4 regions of the Mesorhizobium sp. M0894 genome follow, and region 3 is predicted to be linked to each of the others. Evidence: predicted binding sites of a transcription regulator. Region 3 holds the regulator's gene; each other region holds the start of a gene.
What was found. Region 3 encodes LexA, which represses DNA repair genes until DNA is damaged. Its sites were predicted from a motif close to TGTTCNNNNTGTGTTCNG; they were not measured.
Positions count from the first base shown of each region.

Region 1: a site for LexA is predicted at 6,188-6,205, ahead of dinB (DNA polymerase IV). Genes of this name have one in related genera too.
Region 2: a site for LexA is predicted at 3,159-3,176, ahead of NKH91_RS09030 (ImuA family protein). Genes of this name have one in related genera too.
Region 4: a site for LexA is predicted at 5,465-5,482, ahead of NKH91_RS07045 (helicase-related protein). Genes of this name have one in related genera too.

Region 1 is NZ_JAMYOG010000010.1:87,076-94,929, forward strand. It holds gene NKH91_RS20025 (sulfite oxidase) at 1-1,075, opposite strand, end outside; gene NKH91_RS20030 (DUF1326 domain-containing protein) at 1,616-2,248, shown strand; gene NKH91_RS20035 (DUF2182 domain-containing protein) at 2,257-3,150, shown strand; gene NKH91_RS20040 (FAD-dependent oxidoreductase) at 3,348-4,868, shown strand; gene dinB (DNA polymerase IV) at 4,894-6,135, opposite strand; gene NKH91_RS20050 (GNAT family N-acetyltransferase) at 6,539-6,997, opposite strand; gene NKH91_RS20055 (hypothetical protein) at 7,068-7,430, opposite strand; gene NKH91_RS20060 (hypothetical protein) at 7,619-7,854, shown strand, end outside.
Region 2 is NZ_JAMYOG010000003.1:538,661-546,514, reverse strand. It holds gene NKH91_RS09040 (error-prone DNA polymerase) at 1-672, opposite strand, end outside; gene NKH91_RS09035 (DUF6504 family protein) at 669-2,147, opposite strand; gene NKH91_RS09030 (ImuA family protein) at 2,080-3,135, opposite strand; gene NKH91_RS09025 (metallopeptidase family protein) at 3,319-3,741, shown strand; gene NKH91_RS09020 (DUF1737 domain-containing protein) at 3,829-4,035, opposite strand; gene NKH91_RS09015 (HpcH/HpaI aldolase/citrate lyase family protein) at 4,061-4,942, opposite strand; gene NKH91_RS09010 (DUF4153 domain-containing protein) at 5,220-6,773, shown strand; gene NKH91_RS09005 (response regulator transcription factor) at 6,778-7,470, shown strand; gene NKH91_RS09000 (ATP-binding protein) at 7,545-7,854, shown strand, end outside.
Region 3 is NZ_JAMYOG010000002.1:299,161-307,014, reverse strand. It holds gene gltX (glutamate--tRNA ligase) at 1-1,197, opposite strand, end outside; gene NKH91_RS04790 (ComEC/Rec2 family competence protein) at 1,294-3,759, shown strand; gene lexA (transcriptional repressor LexA) at 3,753-4,484, opposite strand; gene kynU (kynureninase) at 4,956-6,203, shown strand; gene NKH91_RS04775 (hormone-sensitive lipase) at 6,299-7,129, shown strand; gene NKH91_RS04770 (molybdopterin molybdotransferase MoeA) at 7,137-7,854, opposite strand, start outside.
Region 4 is NZ_JAMYOG010000003.1:149,045-156,898, forward strand. It holds gene NKH91_RS07010 (citrate synthase) at 1-646, shown strand, start outside; gene NKH91_RS07015 (TetR/AcrR family transcriptional regulator) at 688-1,341, opposite strand; gene NKH91_RS07020 (hypothetical protein) at 1,443-1,889, shown strand; gene phaR (polyhydroxyalkanoate synthesis repressor PhaR) at 2,017-2,625, opposite strand; gene NKH91_RS07030 (acetyl-CoA C-acetyltransferase) at 2,904-4,088, shown strand; gene phbB (acetoacetyl-CoA reductase) at 4,193-4,918, shown strand; gene NKH91_RS07040 (hypothetical protein) at 4,951-5,250, shown strand; gene NKH91_RS07045 (helicase-related protein) at 5,649-7,854, shown strand, end outside.

The sequences.
Region 1 (7,854 bases), on a different contig from region 3:
CCGGTTGAATTTGTCCCGTGGTGCTGACCGCGCGCGAGGTCACCGTGTGTTCTCCAGGAGAGGGATTTGCCCAATCCAGGGACCAAATTTTCCAGGCGTGTTCTGCCTCCTCACTGTGGTCAATGGTCGCTGGTGCCCAAGGCCCCTGATCGATTTGCACTTCGACCCGTTCGATCGGCGCCCCCCAGGCTGCTCCAATGATGGAGTAATCTGAATCTTTCCGGGTAACCTTCGCGGGCGCGGACTTTATCAGCGCTCGCCCGACCGAAGTCTCGGCCCATACGGTCTCGCCGTTGTGGTCCTCCTCCCGGATGGTGACATAGTCACGGGCCATCAGAAGGCTCATGAACCGCGTATCGCGAACCTCGATGCGTTTTAGCCACTTGACGTTGGCGATCCCGTACCAGCCTGGAGCAATGAGCCGTACCGGGAAGCCATTGGCCGCCGGCAAGGCGGCTCCATTCATTTCATAGCAGAGGAGATTGTCGGGGTTCATCGCGTCGGCGAGCGACATGCTACGAGCGAAGTTCTGCTTCATTTTTACGTCGCGTATCGGGATCTCGCCTGTGTCGGTACCGAAAAAGACGACCTCGATGCCCTTCTCCAGAACACCGGCTTCCTCGAGGATCGGGGCGAGCGGCGTCCCTGCCCAACGGGCATTGCCGATGCCGCCGGTGAAAAAGGGAAACCCGTGATTGCCCGAGCACTCCACTGTGAAAACGACCTCCTGCCGCGGTCGCGCCCTGATGTCGGCGAGCGTTAACTCCAAGGGCTTCTTGACCAGGCCTCCGATCTCCATCGACCATGTCTTCTCGTCGATCGTTGGTCGGTTGAAATGCGAGATGCTGAAGAACTTGTCATTTGGCGTTATCCAGCTGTCCAAATCCTCCCAGACAAGCTGCTTCTGGATACCTACCGGATCGGGATTTTCGGCCGGCTGATCCAGCCACCGAATAACTTCCTCGCTCGGCCGTGTTGGAAAAGCGTAAGCCCGACGCGAGGTATAGAGAGCAGCAATTGCGGCAAGAGCCGCGCTTCCTTGAACAAGAAGTTCTCTGCGCTGAAAATCAGGCATGTTGTTTACCTCCCAGTTGATCCGGAACGGGCTGCAACGTGCCTTAGGCCGTAGCCTGATCACGGATAGGCGACACAATGTGAGGTCTGCCCATCCGGAAGTATCCGGATAGGTCAGACAATCACCGACGCAAGTCAGGCATGTGAAGCGTTGGACGAAACTCTGGCTCGCGTTTCGCATGCCAAGAGTGCGCCTTTGAGAAGGAAGTGTCCACAACTTGGACGGGACATGATGATGATTGCGGCATTCCATGCCGATTTCCGGTCCTGCCAAATCCTTGCTGCTCGGATCGCTGCCGAACGCCCCTTCTGGGGTCATTTCCGGACCTTGGCGGGTTGCGCTCGGAAACGCTTGTTTCGACCCACGTCTGCCGTTCCGATATCGCCCCGCCATCTCCGGGGGGTATGTTCACCCAAATTCGACAAGAAACCGCATTGGCCTGCCGCCTCTTGTCGCGATCACTCTTGGCGCCACAGGATGGCGGCACGGCCGGCGCAGGTGTATGATGATGGTCTAATACTTCGCATCAGGGAGGACAGCATGACGTCTTGGGAAATCAAGGGACGGGAACTCGTCAATTGCACCTGCGAATATGGCTGCAACTGTCAATTCAATGCGCTGCCCGACAAGGGCCACTGCCATGCGGTGGCGGGCATCCAGATCGATGAAGGTCATCATGGCGAGACCGCCCTCGACGGCCTCCGGATCGCGGCGATCTTCAAATGGCCTGGCGCCATCCACGAAGGCCACGGTGAAGCCATCGCTTTCGTCGACGAGAGCGCAACCGACCGGCAGCGTGACGCGCTGCTGCGCATCATGACCGGCCAGGACACCGACCCGTTCGCAACGATGTTCGCCGTTTACGCCTCAACCGTGACAAAAATGAATGATCCGGTTTTCACCAAGATCGATCTCGACCTCGATATCGACGGCCGCAGGGGCCGCATCTTCGTCAAGGACTACATCGAAACGGTCGGCGAACCGATTCACAACAAGGTGACGGGCGCGGACTCGCGCGCTCAGATCGTGTTGCCGAACGGCTTCGAATATGCGGTCGCCGAGATCGGCAGCGCTTCAAGCACAACCAGCGGGCCGGTTCAGGTGAATATGAAGGACAGTTACGGCCAGTTCGCCCGGCTGCATCTCAACAATCACGGGGTGGTGCGAGCCTGACGCGCCGCATGGACGGTGGGTCGCCACTGGAACGGCTGCTCAGACGCGACCGCGTCATCACGATTGCGGGCGTGGCGGCGCTGTGCCTGCTGGGCTGGCTTTATATCGTCGCCGGTGCAGGGCTCGGCATGAATGCGTGGGAGATGACGAGGGTCGCGCTATTCCCCCACCAGCAAACCGCCGACATGACCTCCGATATGTCTGGCATGGATATGTCTGGCATGGACATGAGCGGGATGGACATGAGCGCGATGGCCATGGCGACCGAACCGCGGGTTTGGGGGGCCGCGATCTGGGCGCTGATGATTGCGATGTGGTGGGTCATGATGGTTGCGATGATGTCCCCGAGTGCGGCGCCGACTATCCTGCTCTATGCGCGCGTGCATCGCCATGCGCTCGCACAGGGCCAGATCCAGGACAAGCTCGCGCCCACCGGCGTATTCATGGCAGGCTATCTCCTGGTCTGGCTGGGGTTCTCCGTCGCGGCAGCTGCGTTGCATTGGCTGCTCGAACGCGAGGCATTCGTTACCGCGGCGACGATGAGTTCGCAGAGCCGCTGGCTTTCAGGCATCGTCCTGATCGCCGCGGGCCTGTATCAGCTCTCGCCGCTCAAGAACGCCTGCCTGTCGCATTGCAGGAAGCCGACGGCGTTCCTTTCCCGCCACTGGCGTCCCCACACACTTGGCGCGCTGCGTTTGGGCGCACTGCACGGGGCGTTCTGTGTCGGATGCTGCTGGATGCTGATGGCGTTATTGTTCGTGGGTGGCATAATGAATCTGGTGTGGGTTGCCGGGCTCGCTATTCTGGTGCTGGTTGAAAAGGTGTTTCCTGTCGGCCAGTGGGTTGGCCGGGCGGCCGGCATCGCCCTGATCGCCTGGGGCAGCGCAACGCTTTTGGTCTGACGACCAGGGCCGCCTCGAATGTCGCATTTGCAGGAAACGATCGCTCCTGGCGCCAAGTGCACCGCCCCAGCCAGGCCGGCTCACAACGCGTCGGGGCGGACCGGCGGTGACGTCAAGCTTACGCAGGCATTCAGGCGTCGAGGAACTTTGAATCCTGGCGTCCGTTTATCCGAATGTCGAGTATGAAGGGCTCCGCCATGAATGTCGGCGACGAAAGGACTGTATCCGTTTGGGCGAGAACCGAAGTAGCGTCTGATGCGGTTCCGCTCGAGCGGAGTGAACAGGTCGATGTCGTGGTCGTCGGATCTGGCATTGTCGGACTGTCGGTCGCCTACGAACTGGCCATCGCCGGGCAAAAGGTGGCGGTGCTCGATCGCGGCCGGATCGGAAGCGGCATGACGGCCCGCACCACCGCGCACCTGTCATCGATCTGCGATGACTATTTTTCGGAACTGATCAAATTGCGCGGCGAGGAACTGGCGCGGATTTACTATCAAAGCCAGTCGGCCGCTATTGACCGTATCCAATCGATCCTGGAGGCGGAGGGTATCGCGTGTGATTTCCGCCGCCTCGACGGTTTTCTGTTTCCGGCGTCGGGCAGGAAGGAATCCGTCATCGAGCGCGAACTGGACGCCGCCCGGAAAATCGGTGTCGGCGTCGAGAAAACCGCAGGCGTGCCGTTTGCAGGCTTTTCGGATGCACCGATCCTTCGCTACGCCAATCAGGCGACATTCCACCCGCTCAAATATCTCCGCGGGCTGGCTGCCGGCATCCGCGCGCACGGCGGCGCGCTTTATGCGGAGACCATCGTCGACAAGGTTGAGGAGACCGACAGCGGCGTGCGCGTAAGCACGGTCTCGGGCTTTGCCGTGTCTGCCAAATCGGCCGTTGTCGCCACCAACTCGCCGATCAACGATCGGGTCGCGCTCCATACCAAGCAAGCGCCCTATCGGACCTACGCGATGTCGTTCGAGATCGCGCGCGACGTTTTGCCGGATGGACTCTATTGGGACACGCTGGACCCCTATCACTACGTCCGTCTGCAGCCTGGCGAAGGCAAGACCGACTTTCTGATCGTCGGTGGTGAAGACCATAAAACAGGGCAGGCCGACGACGCCGACCACCGCTTCACGGCCCTGGCGGCCTGGATCAAAAAATTGGTGCCCGACATCGGCGCGGAAGCCAATCGATGGTCCGGGCAGGTGATGGAGACGGTCGATTATGCCGGATTCATCGGTCGTAATCCCGGTGATCGGCGAGTCTTCGTTGCTACCGGCGATTCCGGCCAGGGCATCACCCATGGGGTCGTGGCCGGCCTGTTGATTTCGGACCTGATTCTGAAGGGGGAAAGCCCCTGGCGGGAACTTTACGAACCCTCTCGCAAGACGGTACGGGCGATCGCCGATTATCTAGCGGAGAATGCGACAGCGATCAGGAGTTTTGCCGAGTATGTCGCGCCTGGTGAAATCGATTCCGCCGACAAGCTGCGGCCGGGGCAGGGCGCCATCGTCCGCGAAGGTCTTACCAAAGTCGCGGCTTTTCGCGACGAGGACGGCACGCTCTACAAACGCTCGGCCGCATGTACCCATGTCGGCTGCCACGTTCATTGGAACTCGCTGGAACGCTGCTGGGACTGCCCCTGCCACGGCTCGCATTTTGCCGTCGATGGCACGGCCTTGAACGGGCCGGCAGTATCGCCCCTGGCTCCTGTCGGATAATCTTTTTTCGCCCCGGCCGCGCAGCTCACAGCTCCTTTTCGGCGAGCTCGCGAAACGCGTCGGGAACGGACCGCGACAGTCCGAGCGCGACCGAGGCGTAGCCGACCGCCTCCCAGCCGAAACGATCGCGGATCTTGTCGACGGCGCGATCTGCGGTCCAGCGCGCCGCGCCCCTCCTGGTGCCGGGGCGGCGGCGGTCGTCGTCGAGCCCAAGCGGCAGTTCCAGTTGCAGGCCGGCATGCTGCTCCAGATGCGAGACGGCGATCGCCAGCAGCGAGATGGTTTTTTCGTGCGGATGGTCGATGAGCACCTTGCGCACCAGCGCCTCGGCGATCTCGGCCAGCATGGCGGTTGCCGAAATCGGCTGGTCGAGCGTGATCGAGCGCGTCACCGAGCGCAGGTCGGCAAAGCGGACACGAACCGTCACCGTGCGGCCGGGCCGGGATTTCGCCCGCAATCTTGTGGCGACCCTATCGGCCAGATGCAGCAGCGCAGGCACGAAGACCTGCTCCTCGGCCGGTTTTCGGCCGAGCGCCGATTGCGCGCCGGCCGAGCGCGCCCGGCGCTGCGTCTCCAGCTTGCGCGGATCGCGGTTCCACGCCAGCGCGTTGAGTTTCTCTCCCGCCGCCGGTCCGAGCAGGCGCTCCAGCGCGCCATTGTTGGTCTTCGCCAGCTCGCCGATGGTGTTGACGCCGATGCCGGCCAGCCGCTCCCTGGTGACCGGGCCGACACCCCACATCAGCTCGACCGGCAGGTGGTGCAGGAACTCCAGCTCGTGGCGCGGATCGACCACCACCAGCCCGTCGGGTTTTGCGACCTGTGAGGCGATCTTGGCCAGATGCTTGGTGCGGGCTACGCCGACCGAGATCGGCAGGCCGAGCTCGGCCCACACGCGGTGGCGGATCTTGCCGGCGATCTCGGCCGGCGAGCCGAACAGGTGGGTGCAGCCGGCGACGTCGGCAAAGGCCTCGTCGATGGAAATCCGCTCGACCACCGGCGTGAAATCGCCGAGCACCTTGATCGCTGCATCGCCCAGCCGCTGATAGTCCTTGAAATGGCCGCCGACGAAAATGAGTTGCGGGCAGAGTTCCCGCGCCCGCCGTCCCGGCATGCCGCCGCGCACGCCGAACGCCTTGGCTTCATAGGATGCGGCGAGCACTACCCCGCCGCCGACGGCAATCGGCTTGCCGCGCAAGGCCGGGTCGAGCAGTTGTTCGACCGAGGCATAGAAGGCATCCAGATCCGCGTGGAGGATGTTGGCTTCCATCCGGCCCGTTCGCCCGCGGCGGTTCGAACGCCGCCTTGTCTAGAGTTTTGATGAGAACATAAAGAGAACATTGTGGGCGGATTGTCAAGCGGCGCGGAGGGCAGGTGAAGGGCAATTGTTTCAGTTTGGCGCCCTCTGTCTGCCTGCGTTCCAGCGTTGGTGGTTGGCGAAAGTCGAAGCAACATCCAATCTCCCCCCTTGCGGGGGAGATGTCCGGCAGGACAGAGGGGGGTGGGACGGATCGCCAACTTCGACTTCAGTTGTTGCCAACTCGAATCAGCCTGAGGGTTTGGCTCCGATTGGTTGACAGGTCGGAGGGACAGCACCCCCCTCTGCCCTGCCGGGCATCTCCCCCGCAAGGGGGGAGATCGGCAGCTTCGCCGACGGCGCCTGCTGCAGCGACCTACAGCGCCATCTTGTAGCCGAGATGGCTGGCGGTGAAACCGAGGCGCTCGTAGAAGGTGTGCGCTTCCCGTCGACTGTTGTCCGTGGTGAGCTGAATGAGGCTGCAGCCGCGCGAACGGCACGCTTCAATCGCCCATTCGATCATCAGCTTGCCGACGCCGCGAGAGCGCCATTGCCGGGCGACGCGAACGCCTTCGATCTGGCCGCGCCAGGCGCCTTTCCTCGAAATGCCTGGAAGGAAGCTGAGTTGCAGCGTTCCGACCAATTGCCCGGCCTCGACGGCCACGGCCAGCAACTGGTTGGGATCGGCATCGATCGCGCTGAAGGCATCGAGATAGGATGGCGCGAGCGGCGTGGACGGGTCTTCCCGGTCTGCGCCGAGCGCATCGTCGGCAAGCATTGCAACGATCGCCGGCAGGTCGGGCGCCTGGGCACGACGGAATTCGATCTCGCTCATCGCGCGGAGACATACGGCGCAGTGTTGGCGATCGCAATATCCGTTTTGACTGCAAGGGGGGCGCGCGTCTTCAGGCGGCCTCCAACGCCCAGAGGCGATAGCCGTAGCGGCGGAAGAAGCGGGCGAAGAGGCGCTGCTGCCTGGCGCGGGCGAGGTCGGCGCTGCGCCTTTCCTGTCGCCAGTGCGGCATGTTGCGGAACATCGACAGGAAGCGGGCGGCGTCCTCGATCGCCTCCTCGGCCGACTGCGCCGGGCGGATCGCCGCCAGGAACAAAGCGCGGCTCGGCTTCATCCGGTCGATCGCCGCCTTGCGCTGGCGATGGCCCTGGCGCGCCGTGCGGATGCCGTCCTGGCGGATGGCCGCGAAGGCGGCAAGCATGGCCGGGCTGTCGCCGGCATAACCGCAGGCCTGGGCGAACTGGGCGAGGTCCATCGTCACTCCCTTGCATTCGGTGGACGGAGCGGCCGCGGCTGCGCCGATTCCAGCTTGCATGGTATAGAAGCATAACTCAAATAAATGAACAAGTGAAACTTTCACGTTGGTGTAAGCGGAACCGACTCGACTCCGCCTCGAAAACCGATAATGATGTGAACAAAGCAGGAACAACGATGGGGATGGCCATGGCATTAGCGGGCAAGGAAGCGACGATCGCCGATGTCGTCTCGATTGCCGTCGAGTGCATCGATTGCGGCCGCAACAGGTGGTGGAAGCCGGCCGAGCTCAAGCGGCATGGGGTGAGGCCGGAGACACCGCTATCAGCACTTTCCGGGCGCCTGATCTGCAAGGCCTGCCGGGCCGACGGCCTGCCGGGCGCCGCCGTTTCGATCCAGGCTGCCTTCATCGACGACCGGCAGCG
Region 2 (7,854 bases), on a different contig from region 3:
CGCCAGTTCCAGCCCCACCTCGGCGACGGGCACATTGAGGCGGATCGCCGTCAGCACGTCCTGCAGCGGGCGCCGTTCCGACGTATGGTAGAGCACATCGTTGGTCGCCATCAGCGGGATGCCGGCCAGTTCGGCCATCGCCGCCGCCTGCTCGATACGGAAGCGGTCGCTGCCGCGGTAATCCGGCGAAACCGCAAACCGCAGGCTTTCGCCGAAGCGATCCGTGAGCCGGCTAAGCACAGCAAGGCTATCGGCCGCGCCCGTCGACACATCCGGCAGGATGGCCAGCGACAAGAGATCGCCCCATTCGAGAAGATCGCTTTGTTTGAGAAGCGTTGCTCCTTTTTCGTTTTCGTCGCGCAAATTGGCCTGCGTCAGCATGCGGCAGAGATGGCCCCAGCCCTTGCGGTTCTGCGGGTAAGCGAGAATGTCCGGCGTGCCGTCGCAAAATACCAGGCGGCAGCCGGGATGATAGGAAACACCCTCCACCTTGGCCTGCTGCCAGGCGCGCACGACGCCCGCCACCGTATTGCGGTCGGCGAGCCCGATCGCTGAAAACCCCATGAATTTCGCCGCGACCACCAGCTCCTCCGGTTTCGAGGCGCCGCGCAGGAACGAGAAGTTCGACTGGATGCCGAATTCGGCATAGGGAACGGCTGTCAGCGCATTCATGCGAAGACTCCATGCATGAACCAGCGCGGAGCGGGCTGCGAGGCGCCGTAGAGGCCTTGGCGGTAAAGCCAGTAACGGCGGCCGTCGGCATCCTCGATGCGGAAATAGTCCCGGGTCGGCGCATCTTCCCGTCCCGCCGCCTCTCGCCACCATTCAGGCGCAATGCGCTCCGGCCCTTCGGCGCGCGCGACCCGGTAGAGCGCGCGCCGCCAGCGGAAGTTCAAAGGTGGGCCATCCGGCATTTCGGTGGCCGGCACCTCGATCGGCTCGGGCGAACGGAAAAGCCGGATCGGCCGTTCCGGCTGGAAGACGGTCGTGGGAGCATCCTTCACCTTGTCCGGCTGCTTCGGCGGCGAGCTTCTCTGCGGCGCTTCGGCGAAGGGAATGGCGGCGACGGCGCGCTCCGGCAGATGGCTCTCGACGGCGACCGGCTTCAAGACCGCGCCTTCGCCGAGCCGGGCGCGGATGCGGTCGGCAAAAAGCGCGATGTCGGCGCCCCCGTCGTTCGTCTCGCCGGCAAGGTCTGCCTGCTGCATGTCGAAGGCGGCGGCGGTCAGCACCGAGAGGCGCACGAGATCGAAACCATAGCCGGCGTCGATATCCTGTTCGAGCGCGGCAAGCCTTTCGTGAAACAATTTCTGGATCAGCAGCGGCTCGCGCAAAGGTCGCGAGGTGCCGACGGCGATGCGGCTGACGCCGCCATCGACGCGAAAGAGCAGCAGCGCCAGCCGCCTTGCGCCCTCGCCGCGACGCTCGAGGTCCTTCTTCAATGTGGCCGCCAGCATGCCTGTCAGCCGCTCGATGTCCTCGGTCAGCATGATCGGCTCGGCGAGGTGGCGTTCGACCGAAAGCGGCGCGACCGGCAGGCGCGGCGACACGGCTTCGTCGAGGCGGCCGAGCGCCTGGTCGAGGCGCAATAGCAGCGATGCGCCGAAGCGGCGGGCCAGCGGCGCGCGCGGTGCCGCCATGACGGCGCCCGCCGTGCGCAGGCCGACGCTTTCGAGGCTGGCGCGGACCTCTGGATCGATGCGCAGTGCCGCCAACGGCAAGGGCGCGAGAAGCGCTTCCTCCTCACCATCGGGAACGATGCGGTCGCCGGCAAACCGCGCCGCCGCCCAGGCCGAGCCCGGCGTGGCGGCAAGCCCGGCGCGGACATCGAAGCCCTGATGGAAAAAACGCGACAGGATGTCGTCCAGCATCGAGCGTTCGCCGCCGAAAAGATGGGTGCAGCCGGTGACGTCGAGATAGAGGCCATCGGCCCCGTCGAGCGCCACCAGCGGGGTATAGCGGTCGCACCAGTCGGCGAGGCCTTCGAGCAGGCGCCGGTCGGCTTCCGGATCGGCCTCCACGATGTCGATCGAGGGATGCATGGCGCGTGCATCGGCTATGCCCATGCCGCGTTTCAGGTTAAGCGCCTCGGCCCGCTCGTCGAGGGCGGCGATGCGCTGGGCGTTCCGGTCGCGGTGACTGATCACCAGCGGCAGGTGATCCGACGGCCGGGAACGCCAGGACCGCCCCAGGCGCTGCCGCAGGATCCTCTCGGCGGCGAGATGTGGAAACCACAGGGACAGGATTCTTTGCCCATTCCTCGCCCCGTCTTTCTTCGAATATGCGTTCATCGGGGTTCCACTCCAGTGTGAATTTTCCGGGCAAGGCAGTGCGGCTCTTGCCGATGGTGATGGTGAAGGCGGGCCGGCCGATCGAGCCGGCGAGCGGCCCGGCGATCGTCTCGCGCGCTGCCGCCGGTGCCGCCGACAGGATGAGGCGGACGGGCGCTGCCGTCGGCTCGGGCTCGCCGGCCTGGCGCAGCAGGAACAGCGGCCGGCCGGCACTCTGCGCCCGGGCGTGCAGCCGCCGCGTCGCGGTGAGATCCAGCCGCTGCGGGTTGCCACGGATTTCGAGGATGACTGCGGCCAGCGCCGTCATCCTGGCAGCCTCCTCGGCGACCCACAGCGCATCGAGCAGCCTTGGCGCCTCGGAAAACAGCAATTGCTCCGGCTCGATGCCGAAGAAGGCGTGAAGCCCCCGGGCATAGGGAAAGCCGGCCTCGCGGAACACCTCGGATGTGCCGATCCACAGCACCGGCAGTCGCGGCCCCTGGCTGAGGATCAGGCTGGTGAGCGACAGGACAAAACCGGCGACTGCTCCGGCATCGCGGGTCGCGGCGCCATGAAACTCGCTCAGCGCCGCCTTCGGCAGGCCGCCGCTCAGCGCAGCATCGAGGCGCTCGGCACCGGTGCGCAAAAACGCATCGGGCGGCGCCACGGCGAGGCCGCGCCTGACAATGGTCAGATTCCGAGCGGGTGTCGGATTCCGAGAGGATGCCAGACTCTGGCGAGGCACATCCGCGTCAAACGAGGAACCGGCCGGCGCTTCCAGGCGCTCGGACAAGGTCCCTTCGATCTTCGCGATCTGGCGGCGCAGGGCAAAAACAGTCTCCCGCGCCACGGCGCTTGTCGCCATGACGGTCAGCTTCCACTCACAATTGTTCCTGTTATGTTCCTATAGATTCCAGAGGGCGGCCAAAGAGTCAAGCGGAGTCATGGGGAATTTATTCCTGCCTTGATGGCATGACACGGGCACTCCAGCTCGGCCATTTGCCGAGTCCGGCCCGAAAGCCTATATGCCGGGATCAAAGGACAAAGCATGGCTCGCATCTACCAAACACGCATCTGGCACGACCAGCTTTCGCCAACGATGGAGGAAATCGAGCTCCTGGCGCTGGAGGCCTATGCCCATCTGCCGGAGGAGTTTCGCAAGCTGACCGGCGAGATCGTCATTCAGATCGCCGAATTCCCGACCGACGAGATCATGGACGACCTTTCGCTGGAAACGCCCTTCGACCTGCTCGGCCTGTTCGAGGGGCGCGGCATCGCCGAGCGCTGGAATCCGCAGACCGGCGAAGGCCCGAACCGCATCACGCTCTACCGCCGCGCCATCCTCGACTACTGGGCCGAGAACGAGGAGACGCTGGGCGACATCGTCACCCATGTGCTGATCCATGAGATCGGTCACCATTTCGGCCTGTCGGACGATGATATGGAGAAGATCGAAGAGGCAGCGGAGTGACGTCGTTTTGACTGGAGAGCGCAGCGTTCCTTCGCGCCAGCGTCCAGAAGTGTCCCGCATTCGCGGGCACCCGAAGCGATGTCAGCGCTACCAGTCGCTGAGCTTGGTGTCGGGGCCGTATTCCTGGCCCTCGATGTCCTTCACCACGGCCTGGCCGCAGCGCATGGTCTTGGCTTCCTTGTCATAGGCATAGGTCGGCGAGCCGAACAGGTGCCAGCCCTTGTTCAGCGCCGCCGTCACCTTGTGGCAGAAGCTGGCATCGTCCGGGCCGGACAAAAAGCGGTAGAGTTTCATTTTTCATTCCTGTCGTAAGTGCCAATCATGCCCCGATGACGGCGGCCTTCGCCAGCAGTTTTTCGGCCTGCGCCAAATGCAGCCGTTCGACCATTTTTCCGTTCAGCGCAATCACCGCCTTGCCGGCATTTCCGGCAAGCGCGAAGGCTTCCTTGACCGCGCGTGCCTCGGCCATCGCTTCAGGCGACGGCGCAAAGGCGCGGTTCGCGGCCTCGATCTGGGCCGGATGGATCAGCGACTTGCCGTCGAAGCCCATGGCGGCCGCTTCCGTGCACTCGCGCGCAAACCCGTCCATTTCGCGAAAATCATTGAAGACACCGTCGAGCAGGTCGAGGCCGCCGGCGCGCGCGGCGAGCACCATCTGCATCAGCCACGGCACGAGATAGCGCCGGTCGGGCGTGGTGAGAATTCCGGTGTCCTTGACCAGATCATTCGTTCCGGCAACGAAACAAACCAGTCGAGAGGCTGGGTCGCGGCCAAGCTCGGCGATCGGGCCGATGTTGAGCAGCGCCTTGGGTGTCTCCATCATCCCCCATAGCTTGACCTCGTCCGGCGCAAAATTGTCGTCGAGAACGTCACCGGCCTCGAGAATGTCGCGCGGCGTGTCGACCTTGGGCAGCAGGATGGCGTCGGGAGCGCATTTTGCCGCAGCCAGCAGATCGTCGGCGCCCCATTCGCTCGACAGCGCATTGATGCGCACAACCATCTCGCAGCGCCGGTTGGAACGGCCGGCGAAAATCCCCGCCAGTTTTTCGCGCGCGGAAAGCTTGTCGGCCGGGGCGACGGCGTCCTCGAGATCGATGACGACGGCATCGCAGGCCAGCGACCGGATCTTGGCCAATGCCTTGTCGTTCGAAGCCGGGACGTAAAGCACCGAGCGGCGCGGGCGGGAGGGTTCGGCAGTCATGTCCGATCTATGCCGCCTGCAGACGGCCGAGGCAAGCCGTGCATAAAAACTGCACGCAATTTCGGAAAATCTCCTCGTCTCCGCCCCGCTTGCCACCCGACAGAATGCGACAAGGCGGCATGCAAGAGCAAACAAATTGCCGTTGGTCCCTGCCGTACCGGCTTCGCCGCGACAGCTGGTGGCTTGTCGATCCGCCCCCGGCAAACCTCCTCCCTTTCGTCCGCAAATCCCCGCCCAGATATTCCGGCCGCATCAAAGCGGCCGAGAAAGCCCGATCATGACAGCGTTCCTCACGCCGGCGCCGAGCTATTGCAGCCGCTTCGGCGTTGCCGTCCTGCTCGTCGCGCTGGCCGATTTTTTCTTCTATAGCCAACCGGCCGGCATCACGCTTTTCCTGTTCGGCGTTGCGATTGCCACCACGAGCATGGCTGTCCATCCTCTCGGCTCCTTCAACGATGGCAGGCCCTGGTTCAAGCCAGTTGCGCTGCTTGTGGCGCTGCTGCCGCTCGCGGAAAATGTCAGTGCGCTTTCCGTCTCGATCGGGCTGGCGGCGCTGGCCGTCTTCGCGCTTTCGCTGGCCGGGCGGTTGAAGCACGGGGTTGCCCGCATTGCCGGCCAACTCTCGCTATTCCTGCTTGCAACGCCCTTTCGGTTCGTCCTGGATTTCTTTCGCTGGCGCAAGGCGGCCCGGCAGCTTGGCCGACGGCGCGTGCGCCTTGCGACGATTGCCGTCTGGGTCATGCCGCTAAGCCTCGGCGCGGTGTTTCTCGCGCTGTTCGGCGCCGCCAATCCGGTCGTCGAATACTGGCTGTCGCTGATCGACCTAATGGCACTGCTCGAGCTCATCCAGCTGCCGCGTCTCGCCTTCTGGCTGTTCGTGCTGGTCGGCGTCTGGGCCTTTCTGCGCCCGCGCCTACCGCGCTTTCTCCGCTCCATTCCGCGTGTGCTGTCGCCTGTGCCTGTCGGCCGGGCGACGACAAAACCCGCCAAGGCGATCGAGGACATCATCTTCGGCAAGGCCGCGATTCTTCGTGCGCTGGTCGTCTTCAACATCCTTTTCGCGATGCAGACCGCGCTCGACGCCACCTATCTGTGGGGCGGCATCGCGCTTCCCGACGGGCTGACCTACGCCGCCTATGCGCATCGCGGCGCCTATCCCTTGATCATCACAGCGCTGCTCGCAGCCGGCTTCGTCCTGGCGGCGCTGCGGCCGGGCAGCACGACCTCCAGCGATCCGCTCATCCGCCGGCTGGTCTACGTCTGGGTGGCGCAGAACATCGTGCTGGTCATCTCGTCGATCCTGCGGCTCGACCTCTATATCGGCATCTACGCGCTGACCTACTGGCGCATCGCCGCCTTCGTCTGGATCGGACTGGTGGCGGCGGGCCTTGCCCTGATCATCGCCCGCATCGCGTTCGAAAAATCCAATGAATGGCTGCTTTCCGCCAATCTTCTGACGCTTTCAATGACGCTCTATGCCTGCTGCTTCGTCAACTTCGCGGCGCTGATCGCCAACTACAATGTCGAGCACTCATTCGAAATGACCGGCCAAGGCACCGAACTCGATTTCTGGTATCTGCGTACGCTCGGTCCCAGCGCCTGGCCGGCGCTCGACCGTTTCCTCGAGCATCAGGGCAGGACGAATGCGGCCAGCGTTTCCTCGTACCGCGAACTCGCCCGTTTGCTTGGGCAGGACGAGGCCCGCTACCGCGCCGGCCTAGAAAACTGGCGCGCCTGGAGCTTTCGCGACTGGCGGCGCCTTCGTGCTCTCGACGCACGTATCCCGTTCGTGGCTCCTCCGATGTCCGAACCCTTCATGCCGGGCCGCTGATTTGATGCCGCACCACATACTGGTCGCCGACGACGATCCGCACATTCGCGAAATCATCTGCTTCGCGCTCGAAAAGGCCGGCATGAAGACGCTGGCGGTGCCGGACGGCGCGGCTGCCTTGCAGGCGATCGAACGCCGCGCGCCCGATCTCGTCGTGCTCGACATCGGCATGCCGGAAATGGACGGGCTGGAAGTGTGCCGGCGGCTGCGCCACACATCCGACGTGCCGGTGCTGTTCCTGTCAGCGCGGGATGAAGAGATCGACCGCATCCTCGGGCTGGAAATGGGCGGCGACGACTATGTCACCAAGCCGTTCAGCCCGCGCGAGCTGGTCGCCCGCGTCAACGTCATCCTGCGCCGCGCCCGGCCTGCGCCCGAACATGCCGATGATCGGCAATTCTCGCATGGCAGACTGGCCTTAGTGCCGGCAAGCCATACAGCCAGCTTCGACGGCAAGCCGCTGGTGCTGACGGGCATCGAATTCGCGATCCTGAAAGGGTTTTTGGCGCGTCCCGCGCATGTGCTCGGCCGCGACATGGTGATGGCTAATGCCTATGCTGCCAATATCCACGTCGCCGACCGCACCGTCGACAGCCATGTCCGCAACATCCGCGCCAAGCTGGCGGCGGTCGGCTGCGTCGATGCAATCGAGACCGTGCATGGCGTCGGCTTCCGGCTCGGCAAATGCGGCGCGTGAGCGCCCAAGAACGGATTGGCAGCAAATGGCGGCCACGGCTTGCCACGGTCGTCATTGCCATCCTGATCATGGTGATGGCACTGCCGCTGGCCGGCCTGTTCTTCTTCCGGCTGTACGAGAACCAGCTGATCCGCCAGACCGAGGCCGAGCTGATCGCGCAAGGTGCCGCCCTTGCCGCGATCTATGCGCTAGAGGTCCGTGAGGCCGGCCTTGCCCCGGAAAAGCTCGGCACACCCATGCCTCCACCCAGTACAAGGGATCGGGCTTCTGCCTATCAGCCGATCGAACCGCGCCTCGATCTTGCGTCCGACAGGATACTGCCGACCCGGCCAGCGGCCACGGCGGCCAGCGTCGATCCTGCCGTCGCGGCGATCGGCGCGCGGC
Region 3 (7,854 bases):
CAGGATCGCGCGCGCGTCACCGCTGAGCAGCGCCGCCGCCTTCTCGTCGACCGGCAGCGGCCGCTCGACGAATAGGAATGCAGCCCCTTCAACAAGTTCGACCAGCGTCTTGGCGCGCTCCTTCAGGCCCGGCAAAGCGGCAAGCAATTGGGCCTTGCGTCTGTCGTCGAGGCTAGCTGCGATCGCCGGACCGCCTTCGAGATAGGGCAGAGTGGCGATGAAGATATCGAGCAGCGTCGCGTCGTTCATGCGGCGCATGTGCACGCCGTTCAGCGCCTCGAGCTTGGCGAAGTCGAAACGGGCGGCGCCTTTGTTGACGTCGCCAATGTCGAACCACGCGATCATGTTGGCGATCGACATGATCTCATCGTCGCCGTGGCTCCAGCCAAGCCTCGCCAGATAATTGAGCAGCGCCTCCGGCAGGTAGCCCATGGCGCGATAGGCCTCGACGCCGAGCGCACCGTGACGTTTCGACAGCTTGGCGCCGTCGGCACCGTGGATCAGCGGGATATGCGACATCGACGGCACCTCCCACCCCATGGCATGGTAGATCACCGTCTGGCGGGCGGCGTTGGTCAAATGGTCGTCGCCGCGGATGATGTGGGTGACGCCCATGTCGTGATCGTCGACGACGACGGCATGCATGTAGGTCGGGTTGCCGTCCGAGCGCAGAATAATGAAATCGTCGAGATCCTTGTTGGGAAAGCGCACGTCGCCCTGGACGCGGTCATGCACAACCGTCTCGCCGTCTGTCGGCGCCTTGATGCGGATCGCCCCCTTGGCGCCGGCCGGCGCCTCCGAGGGGTCGCGATCGCGCCAGCGGCCGTCATAGCGGGGAGGCAGCCCCTTGGCCCGTGCGCTCTCGCGCATTGCCTCCAACTCGGCAGGCGTCGCGTAACAATAATAGGCCTTGCCCATGCGAACGAGTTCCTCGGCCACCTCGCGATGGCGCGGCGCACGCTCGAACTGCGACACCGGCTCACCGTCCCATGTCAGGCCAAGCCAGGAAAGCCCGTCGAGGATGGCCGCGGTTGCCGCATCGGTGGAACGCTCGCGGTCGGTGTCCTCGATGCGCAGCAGCATCGTGCCGGCTGTGTGCTTGGCATACAGCCAGTTGAACAGCGCCGTGCGCGCCCCGCCAATATGCAGATAGCCGGTGGGCGAGGGGGCAAAACGGGTGACGACCTTGTCGGGCATGGAACTCTCAGGCAGGCGAAGGAAGTGGGTTTGCGGACTTTCGCGCGTTGCGCGTTCATGTAGCATAGGAGGTCGAGGGCGCAAGGGGCAGACCCGATGGCTGTGCGAGGCCGTGGTGCGGGCGAGGGCGAGGACGTTGGCAGCGGCGTCAGCGAACGCTTGCTGTTTGCCGCGCCCGTGCCTGTCCTGCCGGCACCGGCATTGCTGCCGGTTCCACGCTTTGATGCCCCGTCGCTGCCGGCGAGCGACCCAGCAACGGTTCTCGTGCCCGCGGCCGAGCCCATCGTGCGCCTACGCCGGCGTTTCCGCCTCCCGTCACCGTCCCGTATCCGCAACGGCGTAACCTCGGCGGTCGGCCTGGAGCTCGACCGTGGGGTCGCCTTCCTGCTGGTGCCGGTGTTCCTCGCATGCGGGGTGGTCGTATATTTTGCGCTGGCGGTGGAGCCGGCCTTTCCACAGCCGATCGCAATCGTCGCCTTGGCAGCCCTCTGTGCCGTCGCCTCGCGGTCGTGGCCCAGAACCCGCCTGTGCTTCATGGCGGCGTTGCTCTGCGCGCTTGGCGTGCTTGCCGCCAAGGTCGAGACCTGGCGTGTCGGAACGCATATGCTCGGTTCCGAAATCTCGACGCGCCTCACGGGTCGCGTCGTATCGTTCGAGCCCATGGCGAGCGGCCGCATCAGGCTGACGATCGATGTGATCTCAACCGCCAGGCCGACACTGCGCTACATGCCGGAACGGGTCCGCGTTTCGGCGATGAAAATACCGGCTGAGCTGACCGCCGGTTCCGAGATCGCCGGCTATGTGCGGCTGCTGCCGCCGACCGGGCCGGTGCGGCCCGACAGCTATGATTTCTCCTTCGACAGCTATTTTGCCGGTATCGGCGGCAGCGGCTTTTTTCTCGGCAATCCGAAAGTCGTGTCGTCGGGCAGCATGCCGTTTGCCGCGCGGCTTTCTTCCGCGATCGAAGACGCGCGCGAATCCATCGCCGACCATATCCGCAGCCGCATCGGCGGCGCCGAGGGCGAGATTGCTGCTGCGCTGATCGTCGGCGTGCGCGCTGGCATTCCCGAGGAGATCAACGAAGCGATGCGGCGTACCGGCATCTACCACATCATCTCCATCTCGGGGCTGCATATGGCGTTGGTCGCCGGCACCATTATGGCGCTGCTGCGCGGCGCCTTTGCGCTGTTTCCCGATTTCTCATCGCGACGGCCGGTCAAGAAATACGCGGCGGCCGCCGCGCTTTTTTCGATTGCGGCCTACCTCGTCTTTTCCGGCATTGTGGTGGCGGCCGAACGCAGCTTCATCATGTTGGCGGTGATGCTTATCGCCGTGCTGTTCGACCGGGCCGCGCTCACCATGCGCAACCTGGCGATCTCGGCCATCGCGGTCATTCTGGTGTCGCCGCACGAGGTGGTCGGTCCGAGCTTCCAGATGTCCTTCGCCGCGACGGCGGCCCTTGTCGGCGCCTATGCAGGCTGGTCCGATTACCGCGCCGGCGGGGCCACCACGCCGCCGCCCCGGCGGTCGCCGCTACGCTTTGCCACTAGAAAGGTACTGCTGGGCATGGGCGGCCTGGCGATGACCTCGATCATTGCAGGGAGCGCCACGGCGCTTTTCGCCATATGGCATTTCCAGCGCGTGGCGCCGCTCAGCCTGTTCGCCAATCTGGCCATCATGCCTATTGTCTCACTGGTCGTCATGCCCTTCGCCGTCCTCAGTGCGCTGGCGATGCCGTTCGGCGCGGATGGGCCTTTCCTCTACGTGATGGGCAAGGGGCTGACGGCGATGATCGCCCTGTCCGGGTGGATCTCCGAGCGCTCGCCGATCGATGCGGTCGGGCTGATTTCGCTGAGATCTGTCCTTTTGGTGACGATCGCCCTCGTCATTGCCAGCATGGCGACGACCTGGTTGCGGCTCGTGGCCCTTCCTTTTGCGCTCGCCGGCTTGCTAACGACAACGCAGACGCGCGTACCCGATGTATTGATCTCGGAGGACGCACGGCTCGTCGCGCTGCCGATCGGCAGCGGGGAACTCGCGGTCAACCGGGCACGCCCGAATGAGTTCACCATCGACAACTGGAAACGCGCGCTCACATCAGAGGCTATCGTCGCGCCGGAAACACCTGGAAAGAACGATCCGCAATTCGACATTGCCGATCCGGCCGACTTACCGCCGGGCATGCCGTTCATTTGCACGGACGGTCTCTGCCTTGCCAGGCATCCATCCGGCGCGATCATCGCGCTAGCCAATGACCGCGAAACTGCACGGCCAGCCTGCGCCTTTGCCAGCTTGATCGTCATCGACGACGCCACCGCCCATAATCCCTGCTACTACGACCGGCTGGTCCTCGTCGTCACCAAACGGCAACTGGCGCGCGCGGGAAGTGCGGCCGTCTATTTCGATCCACAAGCGGCAACACGCGCCGAAATCCGCTTCGCCGTCGAAAAATCATACCGGCCCTGGCACGTGCAGCGGAAATTTTCACGCGCGGCGCGGGGCATGCCGCCATACCGCAGAGCCGACAAGCCAAAAGCCGGCGCCAAGGGCGCAGCTCAGTAGCGGCGGATCAGCCCAACGAGCTTGCCCTGCACCTTGACCCTGTCTGGTCCGAAGATGCGCGTCTCGTAGGCCGGATTGGCGGCTTCCAGGGCGATCGAGGCGCCCTTGCGGCGGAACCGCTTCAGCGTCGCTTCTTCCTCGTCGACCAGTGCCACCACGATCTCACCGGGGCTCGCCGTATCGGCATTGCGGATGATCACCGTGTCGCCGTCGAAAATGCCAGCCTCGATCATCGAATCGCCTTTGACCTCGAGCGCATAATGCTCGCCGCCCATGATCATGTCCGGCGGCACCGAGATCGAATGCGTCTGGTGCTGGATGGCATCGATCGGCACACCAGCGGCGATGCGGCCCATCACCGGGATAGACACGGCGGCGACGACATCGTCGTCATTGCCGGCTGCAGGGACGCGCGACGATGTCGGCTTGCCTTGCCGAGGACCTTGCCCAAGACTGCCCTGGATGACACTCGGCGAGAACTTGCGTGCCGCATTGAGGCCGGGGGCGATCGAATCGGGCAGGCGCAGCACCTCCAGCGCACGGGCCCTGTTGGGCAAACGGCGAATGAAGCCGCGCTCCTCCAGCGCCGTAATCAGCCGGTGGATTCCCGATTTGGAAGCCAGGTCGAGCGCTTCCTTCATCTCGTCGAAGGAGGGCGGGATACCGCTTTCCTTCAGCCTTTCGTGGATGAACATAAGCAGTTCGTGTTGTTTGCGTGTCAGCATAGCGACCCCCAACAGAATCAGAAAAACAAACCCAGAACAAACACTATCTGTTCCAGTTGTGTTCCGCAACTGTTTAAAGTTTAATGAATGTGTTAGGGCTCGGGTAACGATACCACTCGCCAAACCGGGACGCTGCATTTTCACCGCCGCGGGCCTCATCGCCTTGATTCTGCTTTCGTTTGCGGCCTCTGGGTTTCCAGAAGGCGGCACTGGTATCGGCCGTCAGCCGGCAAAGGGGCACGGAATTGAAGCCGTATCGACTGTGCGGTTTGGTCAATGCACCGTGAACGAAACGAACTCAAAACGCCAACCTTGGGTTGGCTTGGCTCCTGGTTTCCACCGCATGGTCAGGCAACTTGTCGCCGGTGGAGCCTTGCTGCGCGATACCAGGTAATGGAGAACCGCTCGTGACCGATGGATGCCGTCGATGCGTGTCCGGCGTTGCGGTGAATCTTGGGGAGCAGACAAATCATGACAGGAATTCCCGATCTCGTGGCCATAAGGGCGATGGATGCTGCAGATCCGCTGCGCGCGATGCGGGACCGCTTTGTGCTGCCGCAAGGAGTGATCTATCTCGACGGCAATTCGCTAGGGGCCGCTTCGCGTGCCGCTTTCGATGAATTGAGCAAGGCAGTGACCGAAGAATGGGCGCATGATCTCATCCGCGCCTGGAACACGGCCGGCTGGTTCAACATGCCGCTCGAACTTGGCGACCAGCTCGGGCGCCTGATCGGTGCCGCGGCCGGCCAGACGGTGGTCTGCGACACGACATCGGTCAACATCTACAAGCTGCTGCACGCCGCCATGGCCATGCGGCCGGAGCGGCAGGTCATCGTCGCCGAGGGCGACAGTTTTCCGACAGACCTCTACATGGCTGAGGGTGTGGTTTCGACGCGAAAAGATACGCTGCTGCGCCTCTCGGGGGTCGACGCGCCGAGCATCGAAGAGCTGATCGACGAACGCACCGCCGTGGTGCTGGTCAACCACGTCAACTACAAGTCGGGCGAACTGCGCGACATGCCGGCGCTGACGCGCAGGGCCCAGGAAGCCGGGGCGATGATCGTCTGGGATCTCTGCCACACCGCCGGTGCGATGCCAGTCGAGCTCGACACGGCGAACGCCGATTTTGCCGTTGGCTGCACCTACAAATATCTGAATGGCGGACCGGGCGCGCCTGCCTTCATCTATGCGGCTGAGCGGCATCTTGCCGACATCCAGCAGCCGCTCACCGGCTGGTGGGGCCATGCACGGCCCTTCGCCTTCGAGCCAGGCTATGCGGCCGGCACCGGCATCCGCCGGTTTCTGTGCGGCACCCAGCCGGTCCTGTCTATGCGCACGCTGAAGGGCGCGCTCGACATCTGGAACGATGTCGACATGACGGCGGTGCGCAAGAAGAGCATCGCGCTGGCCGATCTGTTCATCGAGCTTGTCGAGGCAAAGTGCGGCACTTACGGGCTAACGCTCGAAAGCACGCGCGACGGGGAAAAACGCGGCAGCCAGATTTCATTCATGCACGAGCATGGCTACCAGATCATGCGCGCGCTGATCGAACGTGGCGTGATCGGCGATTTTCGCGCGCCATCGACCATGCGCTTCGGCTTCACCCCGCTCTATGTCGGCTATGCCGATGTCTGGCAGGCCGTCGAAGTGCTTGAGGACATCCTGCGCACCGGTGCGTGGAAGGATGCGCGCTTCGCCATCAAGGCGGCTGTCACTTGAGATTGATGCGAGAGCTGGAATCGTGAGGCTGGCGACGACGCGCCGCGCGATGCTCACGGTCGTTGCAAGGCCATATTGCCAGGGGAGGGCGCAGGGTGTTCGAACGTCACATTGCCGATTGGGACAACGCCTATGCCAACGGCGCCAACATAGCCGGCAGCGATCGCTGGCCGGCGGCCTGGGTCGAGCCCGCGCGGGTTTTTCGCGACGTGCTTTCGACCGAGGGCCGGGCGCGGCTCGACATGGCCTATGGCGATGGCCCACGCAACCGGCTCGATCTTTTCCTGCCGGCCACCAAGCCCAAGGGGCTCGTGGTGTTCGTCCATGGCGGCTACTGGATGGCATTCGACAAGAGTTTCTGGTCGCATCTTGCCGCTGGCGCTGTTGATCGCGGCTATGCCGTGGCGATGCCGTCCTACACGCTCTGTCCGCAGATGCGCATTGGCGGCATCGTCAAGGAAGTCGGCGCGGCGATCGGCAAGGCGGCGGGGATGGTCGCAGGGCCGCTGATGCTGACCGGACACTCGGCCGGTGGCCATCTTGTTAGCCGGATGGTTACGACGACGACGCCGCTGGCGCCCGAAATTGTCCGGCGCATTCGCCATGTCGTATCGATCTCGGGTGTGCACGATTTGCGCCCGATCATGCGCACCGGCATGAACGAGACGCTGGCGATCGATGAGGCCGAGGCGCAGGCCGAAAGCCCGGTGCTGCTGCGCCCGATGGACAAGGCCCGCCTGACCTGCTGGGCCGGCGGCGGCGAGCGCGCCGAATTCCTGCGCCAGAGCGCGTTGCTGGCCAATATCTGGATCGGCCTGGGTGCCGCGACCAGTTCGGTGGTCGAGCCTGACCGGCATCATTTCAACATCATCGACGGTTTGGCCGATCCAGACCATCCGCTGACCCGGACCTTGATCTCGGAGTGAGGCAGGTTCAGCGTAGCATCAGCACGTCGCAGGCGGCGCCCGCCGCCGCGGCGGGCGTGAACGGCGCACGGACGATCAGCCCGTTGGCATCGGCCAGCATTTTCAGCATCGAGGAGTCCTGGATGCCGAACGGCGTCGCCACGAGCGTACCGGCGTCGTCTGTGACAACAGCCCGCACATAATCTTGCCTGAGATCGTTGGCCGGCATGGCAGCGCCGAGCCGTGCCTCACGCATATCCTGCTGAAAGGCGCGGCCGCCGAGCCGCGCCAGCAGCGGCTTCAGGAAGAGCTGGGTGCAGACCAGGCTCGCCACCGGATTGCCGGGCAAGCCGATGCAGCGAATGTCGCCCAGCCGCCCGAACATCAGCGGCTTGCCCGGCCGCATGGCGATCTTCCAGAAATCGAGAGTCATGCCTTGCCCGGTCAGCACGTCATGGACGAAATCGTGGTCACCGACCGAGGCACCGCCCAGCGTGACGATGACGTTCGCGCCAGCCTTCACGGCCTTTTCCACCAGCGCAGCGATCGCCTCCCTGCGGTCCGGCGCGATGCCAAGGTCGAGCACTCGCGCACCGACCGACTGTGCGGCGGCGGCGACACCATAGGCGTTGGAGGAGATGATCTGGTCGGGGCCAAGCTCGCTGCCCGGCGGCAGCAATTCGTCGCCGGTGGCGATGATGGCGACCAACGGCCTTTTGACCACGCCGACCTCGGGGTGGTTGGCC
Region 4 (7,854 bases), on a different contig from region 3:
CGCTCTGGCCCAGGCGCTCGGCGCGGTTCGCGGAATCGGTGCCGTGCACGAACGACTGGCGCAGGGCTGGTCCCTCGATGCAGCCGGCGCAGACTTGATCCGCCGCTCGCTGGTGCTGTTGGCCGATCACGAACTGAACGCATCGACCTTCGCCGCGCGGGTCGCCGCGTCCACCGGTGCACCTGTTTCGGCCTGCCTGCTTGCTGGCCTCGCCACGCTCTCCGGTCCGCGCCATGGCGGCGCCGCGGAGGCGGTCATGATGCTGGCGGAGGATGCGCAGAGATTGGGGCCGGATGCGGCTGTCGGACGCTGGCTCGGTCACGACAGGCCACTGCCCGGATTTGGCCATCCGCTTTATCCCGACGGCGATCCGCGTGCGGAACCGTTGCTGGCCGCGATCGATGTCGATGATGGGCTGTTACGGCTTTGCGATGCGGCCTTTGCGGCAACGGGCATGCGCCCGAACGTCGATTTCGCCTTGGCCGCGCTGACGCGCAGCCTCCGTTTGCCGTCCGATGCGCCGTTTCGCTTGTTTGCGCTCGGCCGCAGCATCGGCTGGGCCGCGCATGCCGTGGAGCAGGTGACAAGCAGCGGCCTGATCAGACCACGCGCCCGCTACCAGGGACCGCTGCCGGAGTTCCATTAGCTGGCGACGCAATCGCGGGCCCTTTTTTGGGTGCTGGCGGATTAAGCTTTAGATGGAATGGTCATCCGGCTCTTGAAAAGTCGGAGAGCCCGCTGCGCGGCCAGGGCTGGCGGCTCGGACGGATGCCATTCCCGGAAATGACCATCGATCGCCATGCGTGCCAACCCATAAACGAGTGCACGCGCGGCAAGCACAAGATGATCAAAGTCGGTGCCGGGAGCAAGCCGACCCTGTTGTTGCGCTTGCGTCAGCAAGTCGATCATCGTCCGCCGAATAGCCTCATTCTGATCACGAAGGCTGTCCGACCCTTCAAAATCAATCAGGGTTCGGGAACTGATGATCTGGAAATGCGTGGGGTTGCTAATTGCCCATTCCAGATAGCCTTGTCCGATTGCTTCGAAGGCCTCAATGGGATCTGCGCTGTCGATTTTCGACCGCGCCTTGGCAACGGCCTTTGTCAGCCGATCCATGGCCTGTTCGGCGACCGCGGTGAGCAGCGCTGTTTTCGATCGAAAATGCCGGAATGGCGCGCCGGGCGAAACGCCGGCACGTTTTGCGGCCTCGCGTACGGACACATGCTCGGCTCCCCGCTCCTCGATGATCTCCACGGTTGCCGTGATCAAGGCCTCGACGAGATTGCCGTGATGGTATCGCTTGGCATCTCCGGCTTCGTCGGAATCAGTTGTCTTGGTCATCTCAGTCAAATAGCACGAGAGCGGAATGTAATCACTGATTATTTCCCTTGTGTTCGAGCGCTGCGTATGTAATCAATGTTTACATTGCAACGGAGGTTACCATGTTTCGCATCACCGCAACGACTGCCCTCGCTTTCTCCTTATTGTCGCTCGTATCTGCCGAGGCCGAGGATCGGCCCACCCTGGAAGTCGTCTGGCCGACGGCAGGTTCAGTTGTCGAACTGGGCAATTCTCCTGAGAAGGCGATAGGCGTTGTCGTCAGGAGCAACTTCAGGCTGCTCACTGCGGGTGAGTGCGGGGAAATCAAGCAATGCGGCCACGTGCATATGAAGATCGATCCCAACGGAGACACCTGCAACATCCCCGGCAAGCCGTACAACAGCATGAACAGCGACTTTGGCGGTGATCTTATCAAGGCCCGTTTCGGCCATTGCCCGGATGCCGCCGGCAGACACGTGATCGGCGTGCTTCTTGCCGATGATCATCACCGGCCCATTCTAGTAGACGGCAAACCTGTTACCGCTCTGGTGACGGTGACCACGAAATAGGGCATGCCACGAAATAGAGCGTGCCACAAAATAGAGCGTGGATGACATCTTCACCTTCGAGGCGAAGATGTTTTCTGACACAGGCCTGCTGAGGGAAATTTTGGGCCGGCGCTTCGCCGGCCGGCAGTCACGACATCGTGTCGAGCTTGCGCTGCATCGCGGCGATCTGCTCCTTCAGCTCCTGAAGGTCGTCCGGTTTTTCCGGTGTTTCTTTCCTGGCCTGTTCGGCCGGTGCTGCTGCCGGCGCAGACCCCGCAGGCGGGAACGGCGTGAACAGCCGCATGGCGTTCTGGAACATTTCCATGTTACGCCGAGTCTGCTCCTCCAGCACCTTGATCGGCGTCGCGATCTTCATCATGTCCATCGGCGACTTGCCGAGGGCATCTTTCATCTGCTCGCGAAAGCGTTCCTGCTCCTTCGAGAAGGCCAGCATCGACTGTTCGAGAAAGCTTGGCACGATCATCTGCATCTGGTCGCCGTAGTAGGCGATGAGCTGACGCAGGAACGGGATCGGCAGCATGTTCTGCCCGTCCTTGTTCTCCAGCTCGAAGATGATCTGGGTCAGCACCGGATGCGTGATGTCGTCGCCGGTCTTGGCGTCCTGGACAGTAAAGTCCTCGCCTTTTTTGACCATTTCTGCGAGATCCTCGAGCGTCACATAGGTGCTGGTGCCCGTATTGTAGAGACGGCGATTGGCATATTTCTTGATAACAATAGGTTCGTCTTTCGCGGCCATCTGCATCCTCCCCGGACACCGGCCAGCTTAAGTAAGCCGCCGGTAACGATTGCGCCTTGTTAAAGGATATGCGCAAAAGCGTCATGAATCCAAGCTGTTTGTGCAGTGCGGGAACATTTTATGCTGCGCAGCACGGATGGGCCGTCATCGCAGCGACGCGCGGCCTGCTTGCCGCGGAGGAACGCCATGCCCATTTCGGGTTTGACTCGGGTTGTGGAAAGGGCAAGAAAAGTCCCCGACGGCACCCGAAATCGCTCCCCGAAAGTCTGGAGAAGAACATGTCCGCTTCCAACGCCATCGTTGTCGCCAGTGCGGCGCGCACGCCTGTCGGCTCCTTCAACGGCGCCTTCGCCAACACGCCAGCTCATGAACTGGGTGCCGTCGCCGTCAGGGAAGCGCTTGCCCGCGCCGGCGTCGACGGCAAGGAGGTGGACGAGGTCATTCTCGGCCAGATCCTGACCGCGGCTCAAGGGCAGAACCCGGCGCGGCAGGCGGCCATGGCCGCCGGCGTGCCGCAGGAGGCGACCTCCTGGGGCCTGAACCAGCTCTGCGGCTCCGGCCTGCGCGCCATCGCGCTCGGCATGCAGCAGATCGCCCAGGGCGATGCAAAAATCATCGTTGCCGGCGGCCAGGAATCGATGTCGATGGCTCCGCATGCGCAGCATCTGCGCGGTGGCGTCAAGATGGGCGATTTCAAGCTGATCGACACCATGATCAAGGACGGCCTGACCGATGCCTTCTATGGTTATCATATGGGCAACACGGCGGAGAACGTCGCCCGCCAGTTCCAAATCACCCGCGACGACCAGGACCAGTTCGCACTGGCTTCCCAGAACAAGGCCGAGGCTGCGCAGAAAGGCGGAAAATTCAACGACGAGATCGTTGCCTTCACAGTCAAGGGCAGGAAGGGCGACACGATAGTCGACCAGGACGAGTACATCCGCCATGGCGCGACGATCGACGCCATGACCAAGCTCAAGCCCGCCTTCGACAAAGACGGCACGGTGACAGCAGCCAATGCTTCCGGCATCAATGACGGCGCCGCCGCCGTGGTGCTGATGACCGAAGCGGAAGCCGCAAGGCGCGGCATCACGCCGCTGGTGCGTATCGTTTCCTGGGCGACCGCCGGCGTTGACCCGCAGATCATGGGGACGGGACCGATCCCCTCCTCGCGCAAGGCGCTGGCCAAGGCCGGCTGGTCGGTCGGCGACCTCGATCTGGTCGAAGCCAACGAGGCCTTCGCCGCGCAGGCCTGCGCCGTCAACAAGGACATGGGCTGGGACCCGTCCATCGTCAACGTCAATGGCGGGGCCATCGCCATCGGCCATCCGGTCGGCGCCTCGGGCGCCCGCATCTTCAACACGCTGGTCTACGAAATGCGTCGCAGAAGTGCCAAGAAAGGTCTTGCCACGCTGTGCATCGGCGGCGGCATGGGCGTTGCCATGTGCGTGGAAGCATTGTGATGAGATAAGCGATACGAATAGGATACTGGCGCAAAGCGAGTAGGGAATAGAGGGCAAACCCTACCGCTTCAACGCTCAGTCATCTGCATTTCCCGGGAGGACACATGACAAAGGTTGCAATCGTCACAGGCGGGTCGCGCGGCATCGGCGCGGCGATATCGGTCGCCTTGAAAAGCGCCGGCTATTCGGTTGCCGCAAACTACGCCGGCAATGAGGAAGCGGCAGCAAAGTTCAAGGCAGCGACCGGCATCCCGGTCTACAAATGGTCGGTCGCCGACTACGAGGCCTGCGCTGCCGGCATCAAACAGGTAGAGGCCGATCTCGGTCCCGTATCGGTGCTGGTCAACAATGCAGGCATCACGCGCGACGCGATGTTCCACAAGATGACGCGCGAGCAATGGAAAGAGGTCCTCGACACCAACCTTTCCGGCGTCTTCAACATGACGCATCCGTTGTGGGGCGGCATGCGCGACCGCAAATTCGGCCGCGTCATCACCATCTCCTCGATCAATGGCCAGAAAGGGCAGGTCGGCCAGGTCAATTATTCGGCCTCGAAGGCCGGCGATATCGGCTTCACCAAGGCGTTGGCCCAGGAAGGCGCGCGCGCCGGCATCACCGTCAACGTCATCTGCCCCGGCTACATCGCCACCGAGATGGTCAAAGCGATGGACGAGAAGGTGCTCAACGAGCGTGTCCTTCCGCAGATCCCGGTCGGCCGTCTCGGCGAGCCGGAGGAGATCGCGCGCTGCGTCGTCTTCCTCGCTTCCGACGATGCCGGGTTCATCACCGGCTCGACCATATCAGCCAATGGCGGGCAGTACATCGCCTGACCGTTTATCTTTACGTTGAGATAGATACGCGCTTGGACGAACGGGCCTGCAAAACGGCCCGTTTCTATAGCGGTCTTCCCGTTGCAAGATCTCGATTCAGCACGCTGCCCCAATCCGGCACGCAAAGGTTAACGGCCGCTGCGCAGCCTGTGCAAAAACTGCCCGGCAGCCTGTGGATTCTCGGTGGAAAAGCTGTTCACAACACAACATGTTGCGGTGAACAAACCAAGAAACTTTGCCTATCGCTGATTCGTCGCCGATTCGTTCCGGCTTTGAGCGGAACGTTAACGGCGAGAGCCGAAAACACCCTCGAAATGATTAAAGCGCATTAGGAAACATCAATAATTTCATAATGTTGGGCGAAGCAGATTGGCCGGCCACGATCATTCACCGGCAAAGGTTAACGGTGGTGCTCGTTTGAATGCCGCCTGCATGAATCGGGCCAGTTTCTGTGATTCAGCATGTGGTGAGACTCGCCGGCAGAAATCCCAGATGTAGCCGTGAACAAAACCTGAATCAGCGCGAGTCAGTGATTCGTCGCTGATTCGTTCCAGACTCGTTCCAACTGTTAATCGGGAACAGATTTCTGGCTTCGAACCGACCAATCAGCCTGCCCTCGGCACATTCCGCTTTCGCTTCGCGCCCGAAATCCCTATGTGTCGCCTGTCATACGCGGCCAATATGGGCGCGCTCCCGACAATGCGAGGCAGAGAGCCTTATTTCCAGGCCGATGAACATCCATCCGAAACACACTGAACCGCTGATCCTGTCGGGTCGAGACGTGACGGCCGTGCTCGGCCCGACCAATACCGGCAAGACCCATCTCGCCATCGAACGCATGGTGGCGCATGAGAGCGGCGTCATCGGCCTACCGCTCAGGCTGCTTGCCCGCGAGGTCTATACGCGCGTCTGCGAGAAGGTCGGCGCCCATAAGGTTGCGCTCATCACCGGCGAGGAAAAGATCCAGCCGGCGGGCGCGAAATACTCGGTCTGCACGGTGGAAGCGATGCCGCGCGAGACCGACGCCGCCTTCGTTGCCATCGACGAGGTCCAGCTCGCTGGCGATCTCGAACGCGGCCACATCTTCACCGATCGCATCCTGCATCTGCGCGGCCGCCAGGAGACGCTGCTGCTGGGTGCGGCCACCATGCACGGCATTCTGCAGCGCCTGCTGCGGGGCGTGTCGGTGGTGACCCGGCCACGGCTGTCGCATCTTGCCTATGCCGGCTCGAAGAAGCTGACCCGCCTGCCGCGGCGCACCGCGATCGTCGCCTTCTCGGCCGACGAGGTCTATGCCATCGCCGAGCTGATCCGCCGCCAGCAGGGCGGTGCCGCCGTCGTGCTCGGCGCGCTCAGCCCGCGCACCCGCAACGCCCAGGTGGCGCTGTTCCAGTCGGGCGATGTCGACTACCTCGTCGCCACCGATGCCATCGGCATGGGCCTCAACCTCGACCTCGACCACGTCGCCTTCGCCCAGAATCGCAAATTCGACGGCTACCAGTACCGCAACCTGACCGCGGCCGAGCTCGGCCAGATTGCCGGCCGTGCCGGCCGGCATCTGCGCGACGGCACCTTCGGCGTCACCGGCCAGGTCGATCCGCTGGATGAGGAATTGGTCAAGAAGATCGAGGCGCATGATTTCGATCCGGTGAAAGTGCTGCAGTGGCGTACCGCGCATTTCGATTTCGCCAACCTCGATGCGCTGAAGCGCTCGATCGAGACCAACGCCCCGGTCGAAGGCCTGACGCGCGCACTGCCGGCCGTGGACGCGCAGGCGCTCGAGCATCTGTCGCGCGACGAGGACATCCGGGCACTCACCACCGACGCCAGGCGGGTGGCGCTGCTGTGGGAAGCCTGCGCGCTGCCCGACTACAGGAAGATCGCGCCGGCCCAGCACGCCGACTTGATCGCCTCCATCTACATGGACCTTGCCAGGCACGGCCATGTCGACGAGAACTACATGGCCGAGCAGGTGCGCCGGGCCGACACCACTGAAGGCGATATCGACACGCTATCGCACAGGATTGCCCAGATCCGCACATGGACCTTCGTTTCCAACCGGCCCGGCTGGCTGGCCGATCGGGCACACTGGCAGGAAAAGACGCGCGAAATCGAAGACAGATTGTCGGATGCGCTGCATGAGCGGTTGACGAAACGTTTTGTAGACCGCAGGACTTCCGTCCTCATGCGGCGCCTTAGAGAAAACACGATGCCTGAAGCCGAAATCAGCCCAACCGGAACCGTCCTCGTCGAAGGCCATCACGTCGGCGAGTTGCAGGGTTTCCGCTTCACCGCCGACCAGAGCGCCGGCGGCGAGGACGCCAAGGCGGTGCGGGCGGCGGCGCAGAAGGCGCTTGCCGCCGAGTTCGAGGCGCGTGCCGAACGCTTCGGCGCCTCGGCCAATGGCGACATCGCGCTGGGTTCGGATGGCACGCTGCGCTGGATCGGCGCGCCGATCGGCACGCTGGTCGCTGGCGAAGAAGCTTTGAAGCCGCGTCTCGTTCTGCTCGCCGACGAGCAACTCACCGGCCCGGCCCGCGACAAGGTTGCGGCGCGCGCCGAGCGCTTCGTCAATTTCCAGATCGAATCCCTGCTGAAGCCGCTGGTCGATCTCAAGAATGCCGAGCAGATCACCGGCATCGGCCGCGGCATCGCTTTCCAGCTCGTCGAGCATTTCGGCCTCATCAACCGTCGCGACATCGCCGACGAGATGAAGTCGCTCGACCAGGAGGGCCGCGCGGCGCTTCGCCGTCTCGGCGTGCGCTTCGGCGCCTACCATGTCTTCGTGCCGGCGCTGATCAAGCCGGCGCCGGCCGGGTTGATAACGATGCTGTGGGCGCTGAGAAACGACGGCAAGGACAAGCCCGGCTTCGGCGATGTCGTTCACGCACTGGCCTCCGGCCGCACCTCGGTGGTCATCGATCCAACCTTCGACA